3 regions of the Kocuria sp. CPCC 205260 genome follow, and region 3 is predicted to be linked to each of the others. Evidence: riboswitches for the same ligand, from Rfam matches in the RefSeq annotation. Region 3 holds a riboswitch; each other region holds the start of a gene.
The links. Region 3 has a riboswitch for S-adenosylmethionine ahead of RF645_RS04910 (hypothetical protein). Riboswitches for the same ligand answer to the same signal wherever they lie in the genome.
Positions count from the first base shown of each region.

Region 1: another riboswitch for S-adenosylmethionine. It lies ahead of RF645_RS10080 (bifunctional o-acetylhomoserine/o-acetylserine sulfhydrylase); the one in region 3 lies ahead of RF645_RS04910 (hypothetical protein).
Region 2: another riboswitch for S-adenosylmethionine. It lies ahead of RF645_RS07130 (O-acetylhomoserine aminocarboxypropyltransferase/cysteine synthase family protein); the one in region 3 lies ahead of RF645_RS04910 (hypothetical protein).

Region 1 is NZ_JAVKPT010000006.1:19,774-29,281, forward strand. It holds gene RF645_RS10075 (homoserine O-acetyltransferase) at 1-594, opposite strand, end outside; gene RF645_RS10080 (bifunctional o-acetylhomoserine/o-acetylserine sulfhydrylase) at 605-1,966, opposite strand; SAM riboswitch class IV at 2,034-2,150, opposite strand; gene RF645_RS10085 (CPBP family intramembrane glutamic endopeptidase) at 2,219-2,995, opposite strand; gene RF645_RS10090 (S9 family peptidase) at 3,068-5,245, shown strand; gene RF645_RS10095 (CPBP family glutamic-type intramembrane protease) at 5,265-6,077, opposite strand; gene gatB (Asp-tRNA(Asn)/Glu-tRNA(Gln) amidotransferase subunit GatB) at 6,184-7,683, opposite strand; gene gatA (Asp-tRNA(Asn)/Glu-tRNA(Gln) amidotransferase subunit GatA) at 7,680-9,278, opposite strand; gene gatC (Asp-tRNA(Asn)/Glu-tRNA(Gln) amidotransferase subunit GatC) at 9,285-9,508, opposite strand, start outside.
Region 2 is NZ_JAVKPT010000002.1:527,349-536,856, forward strand. It holds gene RF645_RS07105 (alpha/beta-hydrolase family protein) at 1-459, shown strand, start outside; gene RF645_RS07110 (glycosyltransferase family 1 protein) at 469-1,695, opposite strand; gene RF645_RS07115 (NAD-dependent epimerase/dehydratase family protein) at 1,701-2,915, opposite strand; gene RF645_RS07120 (hypothetical protein) at 3,151-3,597, opposite strand; gene RF645_RS07125 (acyltransferase) at 3,952-5,358, shown strand; SAM riboswitch class IV at 5,393-5,502, shown strand; gene RF645_RS07130 (O-acetylhomoserine aminocarboxypropyltransferase/cysteine synthase family protein) at 5,552-7,027, shown strand; gene RF645_RS07135 (cystathionine gamma-synthase) at 7,024-8,205, shown strand; gene RF645_RS07140 (DUF4870 domain-containing protein) at 8,422-9,123, shown strand; gene RF645_RS07145 (methylated-DNA--[protein]-cysteine S-methyltransferase) at 9,245-9,508, shown strand, end outside.
Region 3 is NZ_JAVKPT010000002.1:44,733-54,240, reverse strand. It holds gene ilvD (dihydroxy-acid dehydratase) at 1-46, shown strand, start outside; gene RF645_RS04915 (sodium:alanine symporter family protein) at 188-1,675, shown strand; gene RF645_RS04910 (hypothetical protein) at 1,771-2,253, opposite strand; SAM riboswitch class IV at 2,288-2,401, opposite strand; gene RF645_RS04905 (hypothetical protein) at 2,463-2,885, opposite strand; gene RF645_RS04900 (2Fe-2S iron-sulfur cluster-binding protein) at 3,053-3,745, opposite strand; gene RF645_RS04895 (succinate dehydrogenase) at 3,817-4,629, opposite strand; gene RF645_RS04890 (glycosyltransferase family 39 protein) at 4,686-6,107, opposite strand; gene RF645_RS04885 (response regulator transcription factor) at 6,209-6,547, opposite strand; gene RF645_RS04880 (GNAT family N-acetyltransferase) at 6,628-7,149, opposite strand; gene purL (phosphoribosylformylglycinamidine synthase subunit PurL) at 7,326-9,508, opposite strand, start outside.

The DNA.
Region 1 (9,508 bases), on a different contig from region 3:
GGTCGAGGCGATCACCGCACAGGCGCGCACCTGCTCGGGGAACGTGGCGGCCCACTCGAGGGCCCGCGCACCGCCCATGGAACCGCCGACGACCAACCGCCAGGACGCGATGCCCAGCTGCTCGGCCAGGCGCTGCTCGGCGCGCACCGAGTCGCGGATCGTCACCGCGGGGAAGTCCGATCCCCACGGAAGACCGGCCCGCGGGCTGCCCTCCGGGATCAGGGTCGACGGACCCGTGGAGCCGTAGCAGCCCCCGAGCATGTTGATGGCGACCACGAAGAAGCGGTCGGTGTCGATCGCCCGCCCGGGCCCGATCAGTCCGTCCCACCAGCCCGGTGCCTCGGCGGAGACACGGTCAAAGGAGGTGGCGTCCTCGGCGACCCGTCCGCGCGTGACATGGGTGTCTCCAGTCAGCGCATGCGCGACGAGCACCGCGTTGGAGGCGCGGTCGTCGAGCTCGCCCCAGGTCTCGTAGGCCAGCTCGACATCGGGCAGCACGGCCCCGGATTCCAGCCCGAGGTCGCCGATGCGGGCGCGGCGCAGCAGCCCCTCGGTGCGGAAGGGCTGCTGCGAGCGCGCGGTCGTGCTCTGGATGGCGGTCACCTCAGACCGCTCCCCCTGCGCCGCGCGCCTTGACCGCGGCGAAGCCGAGCTCCAGGTCCGCGAGGATGTCGTCGATGTGCTCCAGTCCCACGGACAGGCGCACGAACCCCGGGGCGACGCCGGCGGCCAGCTGCTCCTCCGGGGAGAGCTGAGCGTGCGTGGTGGAGGCCGGGTGGATGACCAGCGAGCGGACGTCACCGATGTTCGCGACGTTCGAGTGCAGGCTCAGCGCGTCCACGAAGGCCTGGCCGGCCTCCGAGCCGCCGTCGAGCTCGAAGCCGAGGATCGAACCTGCGCCGCCGGGGACGTACTTCTGCGCACGCTCGTGCCACGGAGAGGACTCGAGCCCGGCGTAGGACACGGATTCGACGCCCTCGTGGGCCTCCAGCCAGGTGGCGACCGTCTGAGCGTTGGCGACGTGGCGCTCCATGCGCAGCGACAGCGTCTCGATGCCCTGCTCGATCAGGAAGGCGTTGAACGGGGAGATGGCAGCGCCCATGTCGCGCAGCAGCTGGGTGCGGATCTTGAACGCGAAGGACACGTTGGCCCCGAACGGCCCGTTCTCCCCGAAGACCTCGCCGAACACGAGGCCGTGATAGGACTCGTCCGGCTCCGTGAAGCCCGGGAAGCGATCCGGATAGCGGGTGTAGTCGAAGCGCCCGGAGTCCACGATGAACCCGCCGACCGAGGTTCCGTGCCCGCCGAGGAACTTGGTGGCGGAGTGGATCACCACGTCCGCGCCGTGCTCGAACGGCCGCAGCAGGTAGGGGGTCGCGATGGTGTTGTCGACCATCAGCGGGACCTCGGACTCGTGGGCGATCGCGGAGACCGTCTCCAGGTCCAGGACGTCGTTGCGGGGGTTCGGGATGGACTCCGCGTAGAAGGCCTTCGTATTGAGCTGGACGGCGTCGCGCCAGGCCTGGGGATCGTCCGGATCGGAGACGAACGTGGTCTCGATCCCGAGCCGGGACAGCGTGTGCTTGAACAGGTTGAACGACCCTCCGTACAGCGACGGGCTGGCCACGATGTGATCGCCGGCCCCGGCCACGTTGAGGATCGCGTAGGTGGTGGCGGCCTGCCCGGAGGAGACCATGACGGCCGCGGTCCCGCCCTCCAGGGAGGCGATGCGGTTCTCGACGACCTCGGTGGTGGGGTTGGTCAGTCGGGTGTAGATGGGCCCGACCTGGCTGAGCCCGAAGCGACCGGCTGCGGTCTCGGCGTCCGGGAAGACGTACGAGGTGGTCTGCTGGATCGGCAACGCACGGGCGCCGGTGACGGGATCGGGCTCCTGACCGGCGTGGATCTGACGGGTCTCGAAGCTCCAGCCCTGCGGGGCGGAGGGGGTGGGCTGCTGTGCGGACATGTCGGCGACTCCTTGTCTTCCGGGGCCGCGGACCGAGGTCCGACGCACCCGTCGGACCGGGTGCCGTGACCCGCGCTTGCCGTGTGCGCGTCTGCGCACCGGCCCGGTCCTCACCCAGGGCACCCCACCGCGGAAGGAGGGTTGCCGGCCAGCTAGCTGGGGCTTGTCGCTGGCTCTCGTGACCTGCCTTCCATTCTCGGACGAGCACGGCTCCGGCGCAAACCCGCGTGCGGCGTCCTGTGGCGGCCGCTGTCAGAACAGCAGGGGCCCGGCCAGGAAGCCCACGGCGTCCAGCAGGAAGTGCGCGATGATCAGCGGCATCACGCGTCCGGTGCGGCGGTAGAGCCACAGGAACACCAGTCCCATCACCACGTTGCCCAGCGCCGGACCGACGCCCTGGTACAGGTGGTAGCTGCCGCGCAGAAGGGCCGAGCCGATCAGCACGGCCGGCCACGTCCATCCCACGCGCAGCAGGCGATCGGCCAGGAACACGACGACGATGATCTCCTCCACGAGCGAGTGCCGCAGCGCCGAGGCCAGCAGGAGGATGACCTCCCACCAGGATGTCCCGCCCGCATTCGTGACGATCTCGGCGGTGATCCCGAGCTGGCGGCCCGCCTGGTACAGCGCCAGGGTGCCCAGGCCCATGACGGCGAAGAGCAGCGTCCCCAGGCCCAGATCCGCCAGCGGGGCTCGGCGGTCCAGGCCGATCCGGTGTAGCAGCCCGCGCAGCTGACCGGCCGAGCCCGCCAGCAGATAGAGCGCCAGCAGCGGCGGGACCAGAGCCAAGAGGATCCCGAGGCTGCGGCGCAGGACGTCGAACAGGGGGAAGCCGCTCTGCGCCGCGTTCATGGAGGCCGTCGACTCGGCGATCGAGCTGGTGGACAGCGTCTCGGCGAGGTCGAGGAGCGACCAGAGGGCGCTGGCCCCCAGCGAGACGCCCAGCACGAGCAGGATCTGCAGCCACAGATCGGCGCGCTGGGAGCCGAATGACGGCTGGGCTGGGGCCTGAGAGCGCTGTTCGGTCATGGGCTCCATTGTGGGCCAGGGGCACGACGGCAGCGGCCTGTGCTGTCGGCGCCGGTTCCTACGATGAGCGCCATGACCTCCCAGAACTCGGATCTTCCGCTCGCTCCCCCGTCGGCCGTGCGTCGCGACCACGTCCGCGAGTTCCACGGCGATGCCTTCCTGGACCCGTACGAGTGGCTGCGGGACAAGGAGTCCCCGGAGGTCATCGCGCATCTGGAGGCCGAGACCGCCTACGCCGAGTCCGCCACCGCCCAGCTGGCCCCGCTGCGCGAGCAGCTCTTCCAGGAGGTCCGGAACCGCGTGCAGGAGACGGACCTGTCGGTGCCGTGGCGGCGCGGCGACTGGTGGTACTTCACGCGCACCGTGGAGGGCGGGGAGCACTCGGTGCAGTGCCGCGTCCCGGCTGCTGAGGAGGGGTGGGAGCCGCCGCAGATCGTGGCAGGCCAGTCCCTGCCCGGCGAGCAGACCCTCCTGGACGGCAACGCCCGGGCGCAGCCGCACGAGTTCTGGTCGCTGGGCGCCTTCGACATCACCCACGACGGCACCCGGATGGCCTGGGCCGAGGACACCACCGGGGATGAGCGCTTCACGGTGCGCGTCCACGACTTCGCAGCCGACCGGACGCTCGACGACGAGATCCCCAAGACCTCCTACGGCGCCTTCCTCTCGCCCGCCGGAGACGCCGTCTTCTACACCGAGGTCGACGACACCTGGCGGCCCTGGCGCCTGCGCCGGCACGTGCTCGGGACCCCGCTCGAGCAGGACATCACCATCGCCCAGGAGGACGACCCCGGCCTGTGGCTGGGGGCCGAGCTCTCCTCGGACCGGCGCTGGCTCGTGCTCGAGGCCGGGTGCTCCGAGTACTCCGAGGTCTCGATCCTGCGCATCGAGGAGGCCGGCGAGCAGGCCCCACAGGTGGTCGTGCCGCGCGGGGCCGGCGTTCTCGCCTCGGCGGAGCCCGTGCGGATCGACGGCCGGGACGTCGTCCTGCTCCAGCACGATCGCCAGGCTCCGGATGGGCGCCTGAGCCTGATCGAGCTGTCGGACCTGCCCGGCGAGTCGGCGGAACTGCCCGGCGACGGATTCCCGCCCGGCATCTACATCGTGGCACCCAGGGAGGGGCTGCGCGTGCTGGGCTTCGCCGCCACACAGCATCACCTGGTTCTCGAGGTCCGTGAGGACATCCTGCCGGGGCTGCGCATCCTGCCGCTGAAGGGACTCGGCACGGAGAGCCAGGCCGAGCCCCATGTCCTCGAGGTGCCCGGCGAGCTCACGGCTGTCTCCCTCACCGCCGCTGAGCCGGACTCCCCCGTCCTGCGCTTCACCGCCGAGTCCTTCGTGATCCCGCGGCGCGTCTTCGACCTCATCCTGGATGCGCCGGGGACCGAGCTGCCCGATCCGGTCCTGCGCCGCGAGCAGCCGGTGCTGGGCGACTACTCGGCTGCCGACTACAGCGTGGAGCGCGACTGGGCCCAGGCCGAGGACGGCACGCGGATCCCGATCACCCTCATCCGCCGCCGGGACGCCGCGCAGCCGGCACCCGCGGTGGTCTACGCCTACGGCTCGTACGAGATCAGCATGGATCCGTCGTTCTCGTACTCGCGGATCTCGCTGCTGGACCGCGGTGCGGTCTGGGCCATCGCCCACGTGCGCGGCGGCGGCGAGCTCGGGCGGCAGTGGTACGAGTCCGGCAAAAAGGAGCACAAGCGGCGCACCTTCACAGACGTCGTCGCGGCGACCCGGCACCTGGGCGCGCGCTCGGACATCGACGCCGACCGGGTCGTGCTGATGGGCGGCTCGGCTGGCGGACTCCTGGTCGGCGCTGTGCTGAACCTGGCCCCCGAGCTGTACTGCGGTGCGGTGGCCGCGGTGCCGTTCGTGGACCCGCTGACCTCCATGCTCATGCCCGAACTGCCGCTGACCGCGCTCGAATGGGAGGAATGGGGCAATCCCCTCGACTCCGCGGAGGTCTACCGGACCATGAAGGCCTATTCCCCGTACGAGAACGTCTCCGCCAGGGACTACCCGCCGATCCTGGCCGTGACCTCGCTGCACGACACCCGCGTCCTCTACGTGGAGCCCGCCAAGTGGGTGGCGGCCCTGCGTTACGAGAACCCGGACAAGGGCGAGCAGATCCTCATGCGCATCGAGATGGCCGGCGGCCATGGCGGAGCCTCGGGGCGCTATCAGCAGTGGCGCGACAACGCGTGGGAGGACGCCTGGGCCCTGGAGCGCCTGGGGCTGGCCTGAGCCGAAGGAATCCGCCCGTTCACGCCGCCCGGCGTTCTGAGCCGGAGGGCCGCACCCGCTCGAGCACCAGGACCGCGGGGATCAGCAGGAGACCGGCAGCGGCAGCGGCGCTGGCGGCGGCCCATGCCCCGAGGGCCTGAGCAGGCCAGCCCTGCAGCACGGCGGCGCCCGTTCCTGCGAGTCCCGCCGCCCAGCCCAGGGGCATCCACAGCGACCTGGTGCGCACGGCAGCCCAGGCCAGCATCAGGCTCAGCACCGCCACCGCGCACGCCGAGGCCGCCAGCCAGGACCAGGTGCCTGCGCTGCGCGTGAGCATGACGGGCAGAAGCCCGAGCACCGCCAGCAGGACCGAGACCGTGATCGCAGTGCCTGACGACCACCGTGCGATCGCCAGCCGCAGCAGCGCACCGCGGAACACGATCTCCAGCGCCGCCGCAGCGACCGCAGCCAGCACAGCGGCCACCGCCGGTCCGCCGAGCCTCGAGACCGCCGCCTGGCCCAGCAGCTCGGGCTGGCCGCCCTGGAGCAGCGGCAGGACCGCCGCCCCGGCGCCACCGAGCGCAGCGCCGATCACGAGCGCGCTCGCCCCGCCCAGCGGCCCGGCTGCGGCGCTGCCCCGATCCCTGGGCGCGGGGAACCCCAGATCACGCACACCCGCCTCGGCCAGGAAGAACCAGATGAGCAGCACCGCGACCGGCAGGGCGAGCGGAACCCACTGCCAGGTGGCATCCCACCGCGCCAGGCGCATGGCCAGCACATAGGAGCCGACGATTGCGGCGATCACCGCCCACAGGGCCCGGTCGTCGCCGCGGTAGTTCCAGATGGTGGTCATGTGTGCTCCTTCAGGGTTCGTCGGGCCGCAAATGCCGATCCGGGCCGGAGTGCAGATCGCGCCCGGAAGCATGGCTCCCGGGCGCGATCGACCTTCACGAGACGGCTCAGGAGACCCCGAGCTTCTCCAGGATCAGCTCGCGGACGCGGCCGGCGTCCGCCTGGCCCTTGGTGGCCTTCATGACCGGGCCGATCAGAGCGCCCACGGCCTGGACCTTGCCGCCCTTGACCTTCTCGACGACGTCCGGCATCTGCGCCATGGCGTCGTCGATCGCGGAGATCAGCACGCCTTCGTCGGAGACCACGGCCAGGCCGCGGGCCTCCACGATCTGCGCCGGGGTGCCCTCGCCCTCGGCCACGTGGCCCAGGACCTGCTTGGCGATCTTGTCGTTGATGGTCTTCTCGCCGATCAGCGACTCGACCTCGGCCACGTGCTCCGGGGTGACGCCCAGATCCGCGATCTCCACGCCCGCGTTGTTGGCCAGGCGGGCGATCTCGCCCATCCACCACTTGCGGGCAGCGGCCTTGGAGGCGCCGGCCTCGATGGTGGCGGCGATCTCCTCGGTCACGCCTGCGTTGACGACGTCGCGGAACTCCTCGTCCGAGTAGCCCCACTCCTCCTTCAGGCGAGCGCGGCGCTGCGCCGGAGGCTCGGGCAGCGAGGCCCGCAGCTGCTCCACCCAGGCGGGATCCGGGCACACGGGCACCAGGTCCGGCTCGGGGAAGTAGCGGTAGTCATCGGCGTCCGACTTGGGACGGCCCGAGGTGGTCGAGCGCGTGTCCTCGTGCCAGTGACGGGTCTCCTGGACGATCTTCTCGCCGGCCTTGAGCACCGCGGCATGGCGCTGGATCTCGTAGCGCACGGCGCGCTCGACCGCGCGCAGGGAGTTCACGTTCTTGGTCTCCGAGCGCGTGCCGAACTCGGTGGTGCCCTTGGGCATCAGGGAGACGTTGGCATCGCAGCGCACGTTGCCGCGCTCCATGCGGGCATCCGAGATGTCGAGGTTCTTCACGATCTCGCGGATCGCCTTGACGTAGGCCTTGCCGAGCTCCGGAGCGCGGTCCCCGGCTCCGACGATCGGGCGGGTCACGATCTCGACCAGTGGCACGCCAGCGCGGTTGTAGTCGACCAGCGAGAACTCCGCGCCCTGGATGCGACCGGCACCGCCCTTGTGGGTCAGCTTGCCGGCGTCCTCCTCCATGTGGGCCCGCTCGATCTCGATGGTGAACGGCGTGCCGTCCTCCAGCTCGACGGTGAGCTGGCCGTCGAAGGCGATGGGCTCGTCGTACTGGGAGGTCTGGAAGTTCTTGGGCGTGTCCGGGTAGAAGTAGTTCTTCCGGGCGAAGTGCGAGACTGGGGCGATCTGGCAGCCCAGGGCGAGCCCGAGCTTGATCGCGTACTCCACGGCCTTGCCGTTGACCACGGGCAGCACGCCGGGCAGTCCCAGCGAGACGGGCGTGGTGTTGGTATTCGGCTCGTCGCCGAAGGTGTTCGGCGCCCAGTCGAACATCTTGGTCGCGGTGTTGAGCTCCACGTGGACCTCGAACCCGAGCACGGGGTCGAAGTCCTCCATGGCCTCCTCGAAGGACAGGATCTGATCGCTCACTTGGCGCCTCCCTCAGTGGTCTCCGACAGCTTGGCCACGGCTTCGACGACGTCCGGCAGGTCCTTCCAGATCGGGCCTCCGTTCGCCTCCTCCATCAGCCGCTCCAGACCGGCGGCCGCGCGGTAGAGGCGCGCGTCCTCACGAGCGGGGGCCATGAACTGGAAGCCGACCGGCATCCCGTCCTCGGGCGAGAGGCCCGCCGGGATCGAGATCGCCGGGACGCCCGCCAGGTTGGTGGGGATCGTGGCGATGTCGTTGAGGTACATCTGCATGGGATCGGCCTGCTCGTCGACCGAGCCCAGCGGGAACGCCGTGGTGGGAGCGGTGGGCGAGACGAGGACGTCGACCTGCTCGAACGCCGCGTCCAGATCGCGCTGCACGAGCGTGCGGACCTTCTGCGCCGAGCCGTAGTAGGCGTCGTAGTAGCCGGCCGACAGGGCGTAGGTGCCCAGGATCGTGCGGCGCTTGACCTCCGCGCCGAAGTTCTCCGCGCGCGTGGCGGACATGACGCGCTCGATGGTCACGTGCCCGTCCTTGGGCAGGGCGCGCTGGCCGAACCGGACACCGTCGTACTTGGCCAGGTTGGAGGAGACCTCCGAGGACATGATCAGGTAGTAGGCGCCCAGGGCGTACTTGAAGTTCGGCGTCTCGATCTCGACGACGCTCGCCCCTGCCTTCTCCAGTGCCTCGACGGCCTCGCGGAAGCGCTGCTCGACGCCGGGCTGGAAGCCCTCGCCGGTCAGCTCCTTGAGCACGCCGACGCGCAGGCCCTTCAGCCCGCCCTCGGCAGCACCTGCCCGTGCGGCCTCGACGAAGCCCTCGGCCGGATCGCTCAGCGAGGTCGAGTCCTTGGGGTCATGGCCGCCGACGACCTCGTGCAGCATGGCCGCATCCAGCACGGTGCGCGCGCACGGGCCGACCTGGTCCAGCGACGAGGCCATGGCGATCACGCCGTAGCGCGAGACCGAGCCGTAGGTGGGCTTCACGCCGACCGATCCGGTCACGGCAGCGGGCTGGCGGATGGAGCCGCCGGTGTCCGTCCCCAGAGCGAGCGGGGCCTGGAACGCCGTGACGGCCGCAGCCGAGCCGCCGCCCGAGCCGCCCGGGATGCGGGTGAGGTCCCAGGGGTTGCGGGTGGGGCCGAAGGCCGAGTGCTCCGTGGTGGAGCCCATGGCGAACTCGTCGAGGTTGGTCTTGCCGAGGATCGGCATGCGCGCCGCGCGCAGCTTCTCGGTGACGGTGCCGTCGTAGGGGCTCATCCAGCCCTCGAGCATGCGCGAGGCCGCCGTGGTGGGCTGGCCCTTGGTCACGATGAGGTCTTTGACCGCGATCGGCACGCCGGCCAGCGGCGGCAGCTGCTTGCCCTCGGCGCGATCCCGGTCCACGTCGGCGGCGACCTCGAGGGCCTCCTCCGCATTGAGGTGCAGGAAGGCGTTGAGACCGGCCTTGCCGTGGCTGCGCTCCTGCGCGGCAGCGCCGTCGGTGGCCGCGATGCGGTCCAGGTGCGCCTGCACGGCCTGCACCGAGGTGACCTCACCGGCCTGCAGCTTCTGCGCGAGCTCGGCCGCGGACAGTTCGATGATGTTCTCGCTCATATCGCCTCAGTCCTCATCCAGGATGGCCGGGACCTTGAACTGCCCGTCCTCCGCGTCCGGTGCGCCCGACAGGGCCTCTTCCGCGCTGAGCGTCTGCCCCACGACGTCCTCGCGCATCACATTGCGCAGGGGCAGGGGGTGGCTCGTGGCGGGGACGTCGTCCCCGGCGACCTCGCTGACGGAGGCGACCGACTGCACGATCTGGCCGAGCTCGCCGGCCAGCGACTGCA
Region 2 (9,508 bases), 480 kb from region 3:
ATCGTGGCGGATCGGGACGAGGGCAGCACCGAGATCCTGCCCGTGTACCGCAGCGGGGCGCACGTGCGCTTCGCGAATCGGCCCCAGGACCTCGATCTGGATCCCTCGGGAGCCCCGTACGGACCGTGGCGGCGTCCGCGGATCGCCTACCTGCAGCATGCCTCAGATCCCGTGGTGTGGTGGTCCCCGGCGCTGATCTGGCGGCGGTTCGACTGGATCGAGGAGCTGCGCCGTCGCCCCGCCCCCGACGTCATCACGACGCTGCGCTGGCTGCCCTGGGTGACGTTCTGGCAGATCACCACCGACATGCCGCGCTCGATAGAGATCCCCGGCGGCCACGGGCACAGCTACCACGGCGAGCAGGTCCGAGCGTGGGCATGGGTGCTGGGCATCGAGCTCAGTGCGGCCCAGGAGCAGGCCGTCATCGCCAGGATCGCCTCGCGCGTGCGCCCGCACTGAGCGGGCGGCTCAGGGCAGCAGGTCGGTGTACTTCCGGATGGCAGGGGGCAGCCGCAGAGCGCGCTGATCGGCGGCGCCCACGAGCTTGAGCATGGGACCGGCCGGCACGTGATCGCGCCAGTGGCGCTCGATCGCCTCGGTGTAGAAGTCCACCAGGGCCTCCGTCGAGGCCCTCCAGGAGTGCTTGAGCGCCTCGTCGCGGGCGGCCTGGGCCATCCGCGCACGGCGCTGCGGGTCCTCGAGCAGACCCCGCAGCGCCTCGGTGAGCTGGTCGGCGTCCCCGGGCTCCACCAGGTGCCCGGTCACTCCCTCGTCGATCACGAAGGGGATGCCGCCGGCACGCGCGCCGACCACGGGGACGCCGGAGGCGAAGGCCTCCAGGGCCACCAGGCCGAGGGTCTCGGAGCGCGACGGGAAGGCGAAGACGTCCGCGGAGGCGTAGGCCTGGGCGAGCTCGAGACCGGACATGTACCCGGTGAACACGGTGTTCGTCCCGGCGAACTGCTCCTGCAGCGCCTCCTTGTGCGGTCCGGAGCCCACGATCGCCAAGCGCGCCTGGGGCAGGCGGCGGATCGGCTCGAGCAGCTCGTCGAGGTTCTTCTCCTTGGAGACGCGCCCCACGTAGACGATCAGCGGTGCCTCGGGGTGCCCGTCGCTGAGCCGCTCGCGCATGGCGCGGTCCGCGTTCCCGGGCGTGTAGGCCACGGTGTCGACGCCCTTGGGCCACAGGTCGACATCCTGGATGCCGACCGTCCGGGCCCGTTCCACCATGGGACCGGAGGTGCACAGGTTCAGCTCGGCCTGGTTGTGCAGCCACCGGATCCACGACTCCGACGGGTGCCGCAGCAGGTTCAGGCCCAGGGCCTCCGTGTAGTGCGGGACGTCCGTATGGAACGAGGCCAGCAGCGGCAGGTTGCGCCGGCGAGCCGAGAGCACGCCGTAGGCCGAGAGCCACACCGGGTTCACGGCGTGGACGATGTCCGGTTCGAACTCGGCCATCCGGGTCGCGATGCGCCCGGTGGGCAGGCCCACCCTGATCTCGGGGTACCAGGGCTTGAACGACAGCGAGCGGACGCTGTGCACGCGGTGCCCGGCGTACTGCGTCGGCGGGTGCCCCGGAGCGAAGACCTCGACCTCGTGGCCGAGCTGCTCCAGCTGCTCCATGGTCCGCATGATGCGGGTGACGACGCCGTCGATCTTCGGCAGGAAGACCTCGGTGAACAGCGCGATGCGCAAGCTGCTCAGCTGCCCTGCGACTCGTGGGCCACGGAGGCCGGGACACCGGCCCGGGTGCGCCGGTTCCACAGCGAGCGCGCGGGGATCTTGGAGAGGTCCGCGCGGTGGGCGTAGCGCTTGGCGGTCTCCTCGACCTCGTGCAGCAGGCCCTCGGACAGGGTGGTCGGCTGCAGGCCGAGTTCCAGGAAGGTGTCGTTGGTGACGTGCAGCTCGTTCTCCGCCGACTCCTGGCGCGGGTTCGGCACCATCTCCACGGCGGCCCCGGAGATGCGGGCGATCAGCTCGGCCAGGTCGCGGACGCGGTGCGTCTCGGTCATCTGGTTGAGGATCTTGACGCGCTCGCCGGGGGCCGGGGAGTTCTCGAGGGCCAGCTCGACGCAGCGCACCATGTCCTGGACGTGGATGAACGCGCGGGTCTGCCCGCCGGTGCCGTGGACCGTCAGCGGGTAGCCCACCGCCGCCTGCATGAGGAAGCGGTTGAGCACCGTGCCGTAGTCGCCGTCGTAGTCGAAGCGGTTGATCAGCCGCTCGTCGCGCTGGGTCTCGGCGGTCGTGGTGCCCCAGATGATGCCCTGGTGCAGGTCGGTGATCCGCAGCTGGTCGTTCTTGGCGTAGAACGCGAAGAGCAGCTGATCCAGCGACTTGGTCATGTGGTAGATCGAGCCCGGGTTGGTCGGGTACAGGATCTGCTGCTGGATCGGCTCCTGCTCCTCGTGCGGGATCTCTACATCCAGGTAGCCCTCGGGGATCTTCATCCCGGCGGTGCCGTAGCCGTAGACGCCCATGGTGCCCAGGTGGACCACGTGGACGTCGCGCTCGGACTCGACGATCGCCGCGAGCAGGTTGTGCGTGGCCGACACGTTGTTGTCCACGGTGTAGCGCTTGGTGCGCGAGCTCTTCATGGAGTACGGCGCCGCGCGCTGCTCGGCGAAGTGCACGACGGCGTCCGGCTGGTCCTCGCTGATCAGCTGCAGCAGGCCCTCGTAGTCCTCGGCGACATCGAGGTGGCGGTGCTCGATGACCTTGCCGGAGACCTCGGTCCAGGCGCGCAGGCGCTCGACGAGCGGGCGGATCGGGGTCAGCGACTGCGCGCCGAGCTCGTCGTCGATCCGACGGCGCGACATGTTGTCCACGGTGATGACGTCGTGACCTCTCTCCGAGAGGTGCAGGGCGGCAGGCCAGCCGCAGAATCCGTCGCCGCCGAGGATCGCAATCTTCACGTCATCTCCGTTTCCGTGCGCCTCTCGGCGCGGGGATCGGAAGGATCACGACGCCGAGCCGAGCGGGCTGGTGCTGTAGAAGGTCGTCGTCCACCCTGCAACCCCGGAATGAACCGACGGTGAACGAGCGGCATGCGAGGGCTGGTGCGCTCGAGCCGCCCGCGGGAGGGGACCTCCTGATTGTGTCATCTGCCTCCGACGGGTGCGCAGAGCGACGGCTCCGGCGCGGGCCGGATCAGGCCGGGAGCCGGCTCTCTCGGAGGCTCAGGGTCTTCTCCGCTCGGGCGGCCGGTGCGGGCTCCGGGCCCAGGAGCTGCTGGCGGACCTCTTCCGTGGGCAGGGACTCGCCTGGGGCGATGAACACCGAGGCCAGGTCCTGGACGTCGCACGGGGTCAGGCCCTTGGAGGTGGGCTCCCAGCCCTCCGGGATGAGGTGGCGCTGCTGCGTGCCGCACTTCTGGCAGAAGTACTCGACGCGTCCGCCGGAGCGGACCGCGCAGCGCAGCACGCGGCCCATGATCCGGCGCAGCCCCGGGACGCGGCTGCGCTTGCGGGTGGAGGGCAGGAAGACCCGGAACTTGAGGTAGAGATCGGTGGTGCACTCATGGCACATGGGGGAGCGGGGCGTCTTGTGGTGCTGGGGAGACCCCAGCCGGCCCAGTCTGGTGCTCGTGACAGTCACTGCTGCTCCTGCGCTGATCGTCGGAATTGCGGGGGAAGGGTCTCCGACGTCATCGTGGTGCGACCCGAGTCCAGATTAGGCGATCCGCTGTGCCGCGTACAGACCCACCGGGGGAAGCGGAGCTGTCTCTCAGCCCTGCCACAGCGCGGATCCAGGCGGATTCATGCCCGATCCGCCATATCTAAATGACTCTTGGGTAACCGTAACAGCGGAGGCCTTCCTGCAGAAGGCCTCGGGGCGATCCGATGCCCCTGACCTGCGGAAGAAGACGCTCTGACGTCACAATCGCGCTGCTGCGCTCCCGGGCACCCGCCGCGCCACCTGCGATGCCGCCGCCGTGTGACGATCGGAGACGTGACGAAGCTGAGCACCTCCCGCGGCCGGCGCGCTGCGCAGACCATCCCTGCGCAGCGCGATCTCGCGCTGGATGCTGCTCGGGTCGCCTGCCTGATCGCCATGGTCGTGCTCCACATCCTGCTGGTCACGCTCACGACGGATCCGAGCACGGGCGCGCTGCGCAGCGTCATGGCACCCACGGAGGCCTCCTGGTACGCCCCGGTGTCATGGCTCGTGCAGGTCATGCCGCTGTTCTTCGTGGTGGGAGGGTGCGCCTCGGCGATCTCGTGGTCGCGCCAGTCGGCGGAGGGCGTCCGCGGGCCGGCCTGGGTGCGCGCCCGGCTGCTGCGCCTGGTCGTGCCGGCGAGCGCTGTGTGGGTCGCCCTGGCGCTGGCCGGCGCCCTCGCGGCGCTCGTGGGGATGCCCGCCGACTGGGCCTCGATGGCGCTTCAGGGGCTCGGGATGCACCTGTGGTTCGTGGGCGCCTACACCGCGTGCCTGGTCGGTGTGCCGCTGCTGCACGGGCTGCACGATCGCCGGCCCGTCCTCACCCTGGCTGCGCTGGTGGGGCTCAGCGCTGCGATCGAGGTGCTGCGCATCGCCGCGGAGCAGCCGTGGTGGGGCCTGCTCGGCTTCGCGCCGGTCTGGCTGGCGATCCATCAGATCGGCTTCTTCCGCCACGACGGATCCTTCGCTCGTGCCTCGGCAGGAAGACTGCTCGGGATCACGGCCCTGTCGGTCCTGGTGATGCTCTGCCTGACGAGCCTGCCCTGGTGGGGTGCGGACGGACTGTCGGCCCTGAACCCGCCCACGCTGTGCATGATCGCCCTCGGCGCGGCTCAGGCCTGCGTCCTGCAGCTGTGCTCGCCGGCTCTCGAGCGGCTCATGCGATGGCGTCCCGCGCAGGCCGTCGCCTGGGTCGTCGGCTCGCGGGCCACGACCCTGTACCTGTGGCACCTGCCGGTGATCGTGGCCGTGATGGCGGTGTGGTGGCTGCTCGGCGGCCCGGATCCGGTGCCCGGCTCGGCGCAGTGGTGGCTGTGGCGCCTGCCGATCGGGCTGCTGTGCTGGGCGATGGTCCTGCTGGTCGTGCGTCCGCTGGGCGTCCTGGAGGCCGTGGCGGGGCGGATCGTCGCCCGCGAGCCCGAACCGGAGGGGCCCGCAGCCGGAGGATCGCCCTCGGGTGAGCGGCCCTCGAGCGCGCCCCGAGCCGACGGATCCGCGCCGCTGCGAGCTTCGAGTCCCGATCGCTCCTCATCGCCGGACGGACGGGCGTGGGTCCGCATCCTCGCAGCGGCCGTCCTCGTCTTCTCCGCAGCCGTGCTGGAGGTCCGCTTCCTGCTCGGCATCCCGCTGGCCCTCGGCGGCGCGGCGGCCATGGTCGCGGCGGTCCTGCTGCTGGTCCCGCCCGCACGGAGGTCCTGACGGCTCGATCGGTGGGGTGCTAGTATGGGACCGGCTTCACGAGACACAGCTGCCAAGCTCCGACTTGGCTGTGCACCAACCCCATGTTCAAGGGTGGTTCGGATGACGAAGCGGCCTGCACCTGACGCAGCGCACGAACAAGCTCCGGCGGGACGTGCAGGTCAAGAGCACCCCGTCACGGAAGACACCTCTCATGACGTCCTCGCCCTGCGACGAGCTCAAGAGCTCGACCTCGCTGGCCACACGCCAGATCCACGCCGGCCGGACAGGATCCGATCCGGGCGCCCCTGCCGCCCCCGCCCAGGCCACGCTGCCGGTGCCGATCTACCAGTCCTCGGCCTTCGAATTCCCGGACCACGCGGCTGCCGCCGCCATGTTCGCCCAGACCACCCCGGGCTTCACCTACTCCCGCACGGGCAACCCCACGGTCGCCGTCCTGGAGCAGAAGGTCGCCGATCTCGAGGGCGGAGTGGGAGCCGTGGCCATGGGCTCGGGCCAGTCCGCCGTCGCCGCGGCCCTGCTCGCGCTGATCAGCACGGGCCCCGGCAAGCACCTGGTGGTCTCGGAGAAGATCTACGGCGGCACCGTCGACCTGCTCGGTGACACGCTGGCCGATCTCGGCGCGACCGTCACCTACGTCGATCCCGCTGACCCCTCGGCCTGGTCGGAGGCGATCACGGAGGACACTCGGGGCTTCTTCCTCGAGTCCATCGGCAACCCGCTGGCCACGCTGGCGGATCTGGACGCGATCTCCCGCATCGCCCATGAGCGGGGGATCCCGGTGATCGTCGACTCGACCCTGGCCACGCCGATCCTGTACCGGCCCTTCGAGCACGGGGCGGACATCGTGGTGCATTCGGCCACCAAGTTCTTCGGCGGGCACGGGACGTCGCTGGCCGGCGTCGTGATCGACTCCGGTCGCTTCGACTGGGAGGCCGAGGCCGCTCGCTGGCCGCAGTTCACCGAGCCGCGAGCGCGCTGGGGCGGGATCAGCCTGTGCGAGAAGCTGCGCGGCGGCTCGCCGTTCCTGCATCTGTGCCGGGCCAAGTTCGTGCACGACCTGGGTCTGACGCTCTCGCCGTTCAACGCCTCCCAGATCATCCAGGGCCTCGAGACGCTGGACCTGCGCATGCGCCGCCACTCGGACAGCGCCGCTCGCATCGCCGAGTTCCTGAGCACGCATCCGGCGGTGCGCTGCGTGCACCACCCCCTGATCGAGGGCTCCGCCGATCGGGAGATCGCCGAGCGCGACTTCCCCCAGGGCGTCGGGTCGGTCTTCGGCTTCGAGCTGGAGTGCTCGGATGCCGCAGTGGCCGGATTCGTCGACTCCCTGCGGCTTTTCAAGCTGGTGGCCAACATCGGCGACGTCCGCTCGCTGATCAACCATCCCGCGGCCATGACCCACTGCCGTCTCTCGGAGGAGCAGCGACTGGCCGGCGGGATCAGCTGGCAGACCCTGCGGCTGTCGATCGGGCTGGAGGCGGTCGACGACCTGATCGCCGATCTGCAGTCCTCGCTCGATGAGCTGCTGCGCGTCGAGGCCGCGCGCGGCGCTGAGATCCCGGCCGCAGAAGGTGCCCCGGGACCGTCGACGGACGGCGCCCCGGTGCGCTCCGAGGACGAGCCGAGCGGCGCGCGCCGCGACCAGCGCCAGGAGGTGCAGGCATGAGCGGGTTCACCACGCGCGCCGTCCACGCCGGCCAGGAGCCGGACCGACTGACCGGTGCGGTCATCCCGCCGGTCTACCAGACCTCCACCTTCGTCCAGGACGGCATCAACGTCCTGCGCGACGGCCACGAGTACTCCCGCGGCTCCAATCCCACCCGCAATGCCTTCGAGGAGCAGCTGTGCGCGCTCGAGGGCGGGCAGCAGGCCTTCGCGTTCGCCTCCGGGATCGCGGCGGAGGATGCGCTGCTGCGCTCGGTGCTGCGCCCCGGAGACCATGTGGTCCTGGGCGCCGACGGCTACGGGGGCACCAACCGGCTCATCACCAGGGTCCTGGCTCCCTGGCAGATCCGGCACACGCCGGTGGACGTCACCTCGCTCGATGCGGTCCGCGGGGCTGTGGAGGCGGGCACGCGGGTGATCTGGGTCGAGACCCCCACGAATCCGCTGCTGGGCATCGCCGATCTGACGGGCATCGCCCAGATCGCCCAGGATGCCGGGGCGCTGCTGATCGTGGACAGCACCTTCGCCTCGCCGTACCTTCAGCGTCCGCTGGAGTTCGGCGCCGACGTCGTCGTGCACTCCACCACCAAGTACATCGGCGGGCACTCGGACGTGCTGGGCGGGGCGGTCGTCGTCTCGGACCGGGCCTGGGAGGTCGAGGCCGTGGGCGGCTTCTCGCCCGGAGGAACGCTGGCCGAGCTCGTGGGCTTCCAGCAGTTCGCCGGCGGGGCGGTCGCCGGGCCCCAGGACTGCTTCCTGGCCGCGCGCGGGCTGAAGACCCTGTCGCTGCGCATGCAGCGCCATCAGGAGACCGCAGGCCGGATCGCCGAGTGGCTCATCGGGCGCCCAGAGGTGGCGCAGGTGCTCTACCCCGGACTGCCCGAGCACCCCGGCCACGAGCTGGCCGCACGGCAGATGGACGGCTTCGGTGGCATGGTCTCCTTCCGCGTGCACGGCGGAGAGGCTGCGGCCCGGCGCTTCGCGGAGTCCACGAAGATGTACAAGCTCTCGGTCTCCCTCGGCGGGGTCGAATCGCTGATCTGCTGGCCCTCCGAAATGACGCACGGATCCGTGGCTGGCACGTCGCTGGCGGTGCCGGTGGATCTGGTCCGGCTCTCCGTCGGGATCGAGGACCTCGACGACCACCTCGAGGACCTGGAGCGTGCCTTCGTCGCCTGACGGGCGCTGCGCTCGCCCGGCTCGGCGACTGACAGGCGGCGCGCTCATCCGGCACTGCGGCTGACGCGGCGGCCTCCCCGGCTCCGGCAGAGCCCTGCGATCGCCGTCACCTGACGCCGATCGCAGGGCTCTGCCTACACTGGGGGCAGCAGCCTCGTCGCGTTCGGCTCGGCCATCGCGCGGGTCCCCATGCAAGCGCCATATGAAGGAGCCTTCATGAGCTCGCAGGATCCCCAGAACCCGGCCTCCGGATCGGACGGCCGCAACGCCCCGGGCGGACAGCAGCACGAGGCCCCCTCGTTCGGGCAGGGCCGCGACCGCCAGCAGTCCGGGCAGCCGTCGTGGGGCCCGAATCAGAGCCAGCCGGGCAGCCAGCCCTCCGGGGACCCCGGCGCGCAGCAGGGCTACGGGCAGCCGGGCTACAGCTGCCCCGGAGCCGGGCAGCAGCGCCAGCATCCGGACTACGGAGGCCAGGGCGCCTACGACCAGCCGCAGGGCGGCGGACAGCAGTACACGGCCCAGGGCAACTACGGGCAGGCCACCTTCCAGCAGGGCGGCCAGCCGCTGAGCCCCTCGGACGCCCGGACCTGGGCGCTGATCTCCCACATCGCAGCTCCGGTGCTGTTCCTGTTCTCGGCCGGCTGGATCGGATTCGCAGCACCGCTGATCATCTGGTTCATCTTCAAGGACCGCGACCCGCTGGTGCGCAATGCCTCCGCGGGCGCCTTCAACTTCAACGTCATCGTGTTCGCGCTCAACGTCGTGATCTGGATCCTGGCCATTCCCACCCTCGGCCTGGCCCTCTTCCTGCTTCCCGTCCTGGGCATCCTGTCGATCGTGTTCGCTGTCCTCGGCGCCATGCAGGCGAACAAGGGCCTGGCGTACAAGTACCCCATGCAGATCCCGATCCTCAGCTGAGACCGGATCCTCCGGCACCCGTCGTGCGCGGCGGCCGGAATTCCACGACGACGGGCGGGGCCCTCCGCTGCGGAGGGCCCGGCCGTTGCGCGTGCGGGGACATGGCCGCACCATGGTGCTCATGAGCGACTTCGACACCTCAGGGCGCGCCGCCCGACGAATCCCCGAGCCGACTCCTGCGCCTCCGCGCGGCATGGAGCTGCCGGAGCCCGTGGCGCGCATGCACCGCTGGGTGGAGACGCCGCTCGGGCGCATGGTCGTGGCTGTCGGCCCGCACGACGGCCGGCCTGCGATCACGGGATGCTGGTTCGAGGACCAGAAGCACTTCCCGGACGACGAGACCCTCGGCATGGAGGGTGATCATGCCCTGCTGAGCGAGGCGCAG
Region 3 (9,508 bases):
GGTGACCTCGGCGGACAAGGGGGCGGTGCGGGTCGTCGAGGACTGAGGTCCTCGAGCTCGGCGCTTCGCGTGGGCAGTCGGGGCACCAGCCGCAACTCGCCGGAAACCGGGGTGATGTACATTGCTCCAACTGCTGGGAACGGCCTGTGATCGCTCCGGCAGATTCCTCTGAGAAGCGGGAGTGCACATGGAGCAGCTCACTGAGCTCGTCGGCAGCGTCGGCAATTTCATCTGGAGCTGGATCGTCTTCGCGATCCTGATCGGCACGGGTATCTACCTGACGATCAGGACCAGGGCGGTCCAGTGGCGGTCCGTCCCGGAAATGTTCCGGGTGCTGCGAGACCCTCCCGGTGAGGACCCGGACGGCAAGAAGTCGATCTCGTCGTTCCGCGCGTTCACCGTCTCGGCGGCCTCACGCGTGGGCACGGGTAACATCGCCGGCGTGGCCATCGCGATCAGCGTGGGCGGGCCCGGCGCCGTGTTCTGGATGTGGGCCATCGCGGCCATCGGCGGCGCCAGCGCGTTCGTCGAGTCGCTGCTGGGCCAGCTCTACAAGCGCAAGGGCGAGACCGGCTACTACGGTGGACCGGCCTACTACATGACCTACGGGCTCAAGAAGCACTGGATGGGCATCCTGTTCGCGGTGATCATCACCGTCACCTACGGCCTGGTGTTCAACTCGGTGCAGTCCAACGCGATCGTGGACTCGCTGTCGGGCTCGCTGGACATCGACCCGTCGGCCGCCGGGGCCCTGCCCTTCAAGCTGATCGTGGGCGCAGTGGTCGTCGTGCTGACCGCCTCCATCATCTTCGGCGGCGCCCGCCGCATCTCCGCGGTCACCCAGGCAGTCGTGCCGGTCATGGCCATCCTGTACGTGCTGCTCGGGCTCCTGGTCGTCGTCCTGAACATCGGCGAGGTCCCCGGCATGGTCGCCGACATCGTCCTGGGCGCCTTCGGCATCCGCGAGTTCGTGGTGGGCGGCTTCATGGCCGTGTTCGTCCAGGGCCTGCGCCGCGGACTGTTCTCCAATGAGGCCGGCATGGGCTCCGCGCCGAACGCCGGTGCCTCGGCCTCCGTCTCTCACCCGGCCAAGCAGGGCTTCGTGCAGTCCCTGGGCGTCTACTTCGACACCTGGCTCGTCTGCTCGGTCACGGCGTTCATCGTGCTGCTGTCCAACCCGAGCTTCGGCGACTCTGCCCAGGGCGCCTCGCTCACGCAGACGGCACTGGGTCTGCAGCTGGGCACCTGGGCGGTCCACTTCCTGACCATCGCGATCTTCCTGTTCGCCTTCAGCTCGGTGATCGGCAACTACTTCTACGGCGAGGCGAACATCATGTTCCTCACCCGCTCGCGCGCGGTGATGAACGGCTACCGCCTGCTGGTGCTCCTGTCCGTGATGGTCGGCTCGGTGGTCGCCCTGGATCTTGTGTGGTCTCTGGCCGACGTGATGATGGCGATCATGGCCACGATCAACCTGATCGCCCTGATCCTCCTGGCGCCCGTCGCCGTCAAGGTGATGAAGAACTACGAGGCCCAGCGCCGCCGCGGTGAGGAGCCCACCTTCAACGGCTCCGACATCCCCGGCCTCACCGGGCTGGATGCCTGGGACGGCACCGACGTGATCACCACCGGCGCGTTCTGGACCCAGCAGATGAAGCGCGTGGGCAAGGCCTGACCCGCTTCCGCCGCTGAACGACGACGCAGCCCTCCTCCCAGCCATAGCGGCGGGGAGGAGGGCTGTTTCGTCGGGTCGGTCGCCGAGGGCCCCGATCAGCGCTGACCGACGGCCTTCAAGCAGTGCCTTGCCGCTGTGATCGGGTCCTCCAGGTGGTTCATGCGCTCGATCCACAGGGCCCAGACCCTCAGGTCGTAGGCGACATCCGGGTCGTGCTCCTGGTCCTGGCGCATGACGATCAACGTCACCAGCATCTCCCAGGCGCTCTCCGGGGTGTGTCCGAGAGCGCGGGCGGCCCGAGCCACCTCCGGGGCATTGTTCACGTTGGGCAGGTTGCCGAAGCGCCACACGCTGTGCGCGCAGGCCATGACGGTCGTTGAGTGGCCCTTGCGGGGGAGGAGGAACAGGACTCTGCTCCACTCCCGGGCCTCCCGATCTCCGAAGTCGATCCACCGGTGGTTCGTGCGCGGCGGCACCACGGGTGCCTCCGGTGCGAGGTGCAGCGGCACGTTGTAGGGATGCAGATGCTCGAGATCGGAGCGCTTCGACTCCAGTGCTTGGTGCAGTGCGTCGGACATGAGGTCCTGCCTTCCGGGCCGCGCAGCGCGACCCCGTCGAGTCTTGCCTCAGCGAGTGCGCTGAGGCCCGTTCTGCTCTGGAAGCACCCGGGAATCGAGTTCGGGTTGCTGCGCGGCCGGCCAGGCCCGTGAGGCCGCGCTCTTGAACGTGTCCTGAAATTACAAGAAGGCTCCGACAGCACAAGCCCCATGACGCGGTGGTGCCGTGCTCACAGCACCAGGACCTGCGGCAGGACGCCGAAGATGACGGCGAGCACGAGCGTGAGCAGATGCAAGACCAGGAAGACGGTTGCGGCAGTCTTCACCCCGGAGGACGGGTACATCTCGCGCGGCATGCGGATGCGGGGGTAGATGGCCAGCGCCGCACCCAGGATCGCCGGGGCGCCCAGGGGCAGGAACGCGACGAGCATGGCAGCGACCAGATCGGCGGTGCCGCCGAAGTCGGGCTCCGTGACTGTGGACGCGGCGCCGATCGAGAACAGGATCGTGAGCGGGGAGAGCAACAGTGCACCGGCCAGCACGAGGATCGTGAGCACCAGAGCGGTGACGGCGCTGCCGGGCGCGGAGGGCCTCGGGGACCAGGTGGCCTGCGGGTAGGCGTAGGGCTGAGCCTGCGGGATATAGGGGTGCATCGTGGACTCCTGGTCGAGCGGGAGAGGTGAGTTGCTGATGCAAATATATGACCCCGCCCGAGTGTTCGCAACTGCGAATGCTAAGGGGCGCGCAGGCGTGTAACTACAAGAATCCCGGAGGCGCACTCCGGCGCCGCAGCGCCAGGCCGCCGCCGCGGCCTGGCGACTCAGCGACGACGGCGCAGATGCTCCCTCGCCACTGCCGAGAGATTCTCCAGCGGCAGCCCGGCGGGGCAGACCTCGGTGCAGTCGCCCAGGGTGGAGCACGGCCCGAAGCTCTCCTCGGCGGCGTCGAGCACCTTGCCGGAGCGGGTGCGGCGGTCGTCGTCGTCCTTGGCCAGCGGGGGGAGCTCGGTGAGCAGCGAGCCCACGAACAGCTGGCCGGAGCCGTTGGGGCAGGCGGCCACGCAGGCCCCGCAGCTGATGCACCCGGCCTCGGTCAGTGCCTTCATGCCCACGGGGCCTCCGGCGGCCTTGACCACGGTGCGCAGCGCGGCCTTCTTGTCCACGGACAGGTCCTTCTTCACGGGGAAGGCGGCTGCGCGCAGCGGCTCGATCCGCACGCGCTCGCCGTCAGTGAAGGCCGCAACCTGCTGCTGGCACGAGGCCCGGTTGAGCTGGGGGCCGTGGGCCACGCCGTCGACCGTGACGCCGCACTTGCCGCAGATGCCCTCGCGGCAGCCGTCGTCGTAGGAGATCGGCTCCATGCCCTCGGGCAGCTGCTCGTTGAGCAGGTCGAGCAGCTCCAGCACGGTCGTCTGGGGGCTCACGCCGGTGACGGTGTGGGTCTCGAAACCGCCCTCGGACTCGCCGTCGGCCTGGCGCCAGACCTCGACCTGCAGGGTGCCGGTGATGCGCATGGGACTCCTTCGGTGCCCTCGCGCCGGGACCCGGTCGCGGAAGGCGGTGTTGCAGTGCGGGGGAGGACGGCTCAGCGCACCAGGCGCAGGAGCACGGCCACGGGGATGGAGGCGTTGCCCAGGGCCACGCCGGTGCCGACCAGCCGCCCGGCCAGCTCGAAGCGCTCGCGGGCACCGCGCTGGGCGGACAAGCCGGTGTCATTGCCGATCTGGACCAGGCCCTGGGAGGTGTGGGCGGCCAGCGCCAGCATGGCGGCCAGGTACAGCCCGGCCACGGGCGGGCGGCGCAGGGATGCCACCAGGTTGTCGTAGGCGGCACCGGGCTCGTGACGGCGCGAGGCGGCCGGCCGCGTGCCCAGCGTGAGATCCGCCAGGTGGAAGGCCGTGAACAGCCCCAGGACGGTGCCGGTCGAGCGCATGGAGCGCTTGAGCCTCTGCCAGCGGGTGCGCCGACGACCCTGCGGCAGCGGCCTGGGCTGAGCGGCAGCACGGCGCTCGGAGGCCTGGGCGCGCACGGTCAGCACCGCCGCGCAGCTCAGGTGGGTCAGCGCATCGGCCAGCAGCACGACCCGGAAGGCCCACAGCACGGTGCGCCGCGGCAGGACCGGCGCCCCCAGCGTGCGCAGGTGGTGGGCGTAGGAGTCGAAGCGGCCGCGTCCCAGGTAGACCTGCAGATTGCCCAGCATGTGGATCACGGTGTACCCGGAGAGCACGGCGCCGCTGGAGGCCATGGCGAGCTTCACGTCCGGGGTGGGCGGGAAGCGCTCGGAGGTCTCCAGGGCCCAGGCCCAAAGACGACCGGCGGACTCCTCGAGGGTGCGCCGCGTGGCAGGTGAGACCGCGGAGAGGACTCGCTCGGTCTCGGCACGGAGGTTCTCGGTCATGGGACAACAGCCTAGGGCGAGGGGCGCCTCCGAGGTGACGACGGTATGACGCCGAGTTACCCGGCAGCCGGGGCCGGGCACTCCAGCAGGGTGATCCGGAAGCGGGTGCTGCGGTCCTCCTGCGTCTGCTCGCAGCCGTTGTCCCGCAGGTGGGACAGCACGGTGTCGTGGAACTTGTTCTCCTTGTTGGAGACCACGGAGGTGGCGCCGACGGTGTCGATCTCCCAGGACTCGTAGCCGGGGCGGTTCAGCCCGTAGAGGTTGTCCGCGCTGATCCGGTCCTCCTGGAGCATGGGATCGGCGATCTCGTGCTCCGGCGGATAGGCGAGCAGGACGCCGCGGTTCGACCGGTCCATGAAGATCACGGTCTCGCTCCGGGCGACCAGAGCAGATGCCGTCGCGTAGTTGTCACCGCCCTTGGCGTCCCATGTGTTCTGCCCCAGCAGCGACGGGACGGACAGCCCCAGCAGGCCCGCGCTCAGCACCGCCGCCGCGGGTCGCCATCGGATCGTGGCCAGGGACGCCGTCAGGGCCAGGACCAGGAACGGGGTCGCATAGGTGAAGTAGCGCTCCTGGAACAGCTGCTTGCCCATCATCTGGGCCAGCAGAATGCAGGCCATGGGGAACAGGGGAAAGCTCAGCAGCCACAGGACGAGCCGGCGGCCGGGACCGCGCAGGAGGCCCGCGGCCAGGATCAGCGCGATCAGTCCCATGAACCACGGAGCCAGCTCGAGGGCGACGTCGTTCCACGGCTCACCCCGATTCCCAGGACTGATCGGAACGGTGCGCAGGAGAATCCTCCTGATCACACTGCTCACTGTCAGGTCGATCCAGCTGATCTGGCTGCTCTGGGACAGGGCGCTCAGCCCCAGCGGGAGCACCAGACCGGTGGTGCCTCCTGCCGCGATCAGGACCTTCAGGAACGGACGACGTCCCCAGGCCAGGGCTCGCACGAGGTAGAGCACCACCGCGGAGGCGGCGTACATGGAGAATCCGACGGCGGCGGCCTGCAGCACCGCGAAGCCCACCAGCGCCGCCGTGCCTCCGCGGTCGCGGAAGCGCTCGAAGCACCACAGCGCCGCAACGGAGGCGAGGACGGCCATGGCATAGCCGCGGGCTTCCTGGCCTGCCCAGGACAGACCGGGCAGGACGGCGAAGAGCAGACCGGCGATCAGCCCGCTCAGCAGCACCCGGTCCGGGAACCAGCGGCGGGCATAGGTCATGGCCACCTGGGTGATCAGCGGTGCGGCGAGCGTCAGGGCCAGCGCCGACGGGGTCCGCATGGCCAGCTCGGAGGTCCCGAACAGTGCCACCCACGGGTGCATGAGGACGTAGTACAGGCCGTGGACGGCGTCGACGTCCTGCAGCAGGCGCAGCAGGGAGCCGAAGGGCCTGTTCGTGGCCGAGATGGTCGCGGCCTCGTCGAACCAGAACTGAGGGACGGTCATGCCCCAGAAGGCGACGGCGGCGGTGAGCACGGTCGCCAGGACGGGCGGCAGCAGCAGCGAGCGGTCTGCGGAGGTCTCGGCGGCGATCTGGGGGGTGGTCCTGCGACTTTTCGCGTTGGGGGCCGACGTGCTCAGATCCAGCCCTCCTCGCGGGCGTGCAGCGCGAGCTGGAACCTGTTGCAGGCCCCGAGCTGCGAGCCCAGCTCCATGAGCATCCGCCGCAGCTCCGCCAGCTCCAGGCCCAGGCGACGGGCCGCGAACTCGTCGTCGGCGCCCTCGGCGAGCAGGTGCAGCAGCTCCTGCTGCTGCGGGGTGGGGAAGATGTCGTCCAAGTCGTCGTGATCGACCGGAGGGTGCGCCTCCTCCTTGCGGCCGCGGTGATTCAGGGCCGAGGTGATCGAGACGACGACCTCGTCCTTCGGCGCTCTTCTCCCGTTGGAGGGATGCAGATCACGCGACAGGGGAGTCATGCCTCACATCATGGACCCGGCGGGGTCCGAATGCCATATCGATGACGACGACCCCGGGCAGGCGCGCCGAGCGGCCGAGCTCATGGCTGCGACGGGGCATAGCGGTACTCGGCCTCGGTGCCTGCGGATTCGACCGCTGCGAACCCGCTGCGCTCCAGGAACGGTCCCAGGCTGGCGTGGTTGTCCGGGAGGGAGGCGCGGATCGAGGTGACGCGCGGATCCTGCAGGCCCAGTTCCACCAGGCGGGGCAGGGCCTCGGTCGCGTAGCCCTGTCCGGTGCACGACGGCACCAGGAAGCCCTCGATCTCCAGGGCCTCGTCGATGGGCGGTGCGGACCACCCGGCGATGCCGATGATCAGTCCGGTGCTGCGCTGCACGCATGCCATGGGGGAGTACAGGGACTCCGTGAAGAAGAACTCCCCGGAGTCCTGCACGGCCTGCAGGACGTCGCGGGCGTCCGGAGTGGGGAACTCCGGGTGGAACTGCGGGAGGCGCTCGAACCGGCAGGCCGCCTCGACCTCCTCGCGGGTCAGCGGGCGCAGCTCGAGCCGCTCGGTGGTGATGCTGTGCGCATCCAAGGGGCTCGTGCTCTCGACGGTCACGGCGGCTACCTCCGTTGCCTCGACGGACTCGAGATCTGTCGTCCGGCGTCCGGGACGGACGCGCTGCGACCGGACTCGGAGCGAATCCGTCTCAAGACTGTTTCCTGGGCATGAGTCTACGGCAGCGGCGCCCGGCCGTCCCTTCCCGGGGCGGCCGGGCGCCGCAGGGCACGACCTCAGCCGAAGTGGCGCGGGAGCGTGGCCTCGTGGGCCTCGCGCAGGCGCTCCAGCGGGACCTCGGCGTGGCCCATGAGGTCCAGGGACTTCGACTGCGCGTCCACCACGCCGATGCGCGCGAACTCGTAGCCGCGCATGGTGCACATGTCCTTGAAGCGCACCTCCTCCGAGCGCGGCACGGACACGACGGCGCGGGCCTGCGACTCGGAGAACAGCATCGTGAAGGCATCCAGGCCGTCGCGCTCGCAGACCTCGCCGAGCCCGATCCGCGCACCGGTGCCGAACCGCAGGCACATCTCGGACAGGGTCGCGGCCAGGCCGCCCTCGGAGACGTCGTGGGCGGAGTCGACCATGCCGTCGCGGGACATGTTGATCAGCAGCTCGCCCAAAAGGCGCTCGCGCTTGAGGTCGACCTGCGGGGGCTGCCCGCCCAGGTGGCCGCGCACGCGCGCCCACTCGGAGCCGTCGAGCTCATCGGCGGTGGTACCGAGCAGGTAGATCGCCTGGCCGTCTGCGGTGTCATCCCAGCCCGACGGGGTGCGCCGGCGGACGTCGTCGAGCACGCCCATCATGGCGACCACGGGGGTGGGGTGGATGGCCTCGTCGCCGGTCTGGTTGTACAGCGAGACGTTGCCGCCGGTGACCGGCACGCCGATCTCCAGGCAGCCGTCGGCCAGGCCGCGCACGGCCTCGGCGAACTGCCACATGACCTCGGGATCCTCGGGGGAGCCGAAGTTCAGGCAGTCGGAGACGGCCACCGGGCGGGCGCCTGAGGTGGAGACGTTGCGGTAGGCCTCGGCCAGGGCCAGCTGGGCGCCGCGGTACGGGTCCAAGTAGGCGTAGCGGCCGTTGCAATCGGTGGACAGGGCCACGCCCAGCCCGGTCTGCTCGTCCACGCGGACCACGCCGGCGTCGTCGGGCATGGCCATGGCGGTGTTGCCCTGCACGTAGCGGTCGTACTGATCCGTGATCCATGCCGTGGAGGCCATATTCGGGGAGCTCATCAGCTCCAGGACGGCCTCGCCGAGGGCCTCGCCCTCCGGGCGACCGGTGTCGGCCGAGGAGCCCGTGAAGCGGTCCGCCTGCACGGCGTCCGTGCGCGCGGGGCGCTGCATGGGCCGCTCGTACACGGGGCCCTCGTGGGCCACGGTGCGCGGGTCGACGTCGACGATGACCTCGCCCTGCCAGTCGATGACCAGACGGCCGGTGTCGGTGACCTCGCCGATCCAGGAGTACTCGACCTCCCAGCGCTCGAGCACCTCCTCGAAGGCCGCAGCCTTCTCCGGGGTCACGACAGCCATCATGCGCTCCTGCGACTCCGACATCAGGATCTCGCCCGGGGTCAGCGACGGATCGCGCAGCAGCACCGCGGACAGGTCCACGTGCATGCCGCCGTCGCCGTTGGAGGCCAGCTCGGAGGTCGCGCAGGAGATGCCCGCAGCGCCCAGGTCCTGGATGCCCTCGACCAGGCCGTCGCGGAACAGCTCGAGGCAGCACTCGATGAGCACCTTCTCCGCGAACGGATCGCCCACCTGCACGGCGGGGCGCTTGGACGGCTTGGTGTCGTCGAAGGACTCGGAGGCCAGCACCGAGGCGCCGCCGATGCCGTCGCCGCCGGTGCGCGCGCCGAAGAGCACCACGCGGTTGCCCGCGCCCGAGGCGTTGGCCAGACGCAGGTCCTCGTGGCGCATGACGCCCACGGCCAGGGCGTTGACCAGCGGATTCGCCTGGTAGCAGGCGTCGAACTCGACCTCTCCGCCGATGTTCGGCAGGCCCAGCGAGTTGCCGTAGCCGCCCACGCCGGCCACGATCCCGTGCACCACGCGCTGGGTGTCCGGGTGGTCGATCTCGCCGAAGCGCAGCGGATCCATCACGGCCACCGGGCGGGCGCCCATGGAGATGATGTCGCGCACGATGCCGCCCACGCCCGTGGCCGCGCCCTGGTAGGGCTCCACGTACGACGGGTGGTTGTGCGACTCGATCTTGAAGGTCACGGCCCAGCCGTCGCCGATGTCGGTCACGCCGGCGTTCTCGCCCATGCCGACCATCAGGTCCTTGGTCATCTCCTCGGAGACCTTCTCGCCGAACTGGCGCAGGTGGACCTTGGAGGACTTGTAGGAGCAGTGCTCGGACCACATGACCGAGTACATAGCCAGCTCCGCCGCGGTCGGGCGGCGCCCCA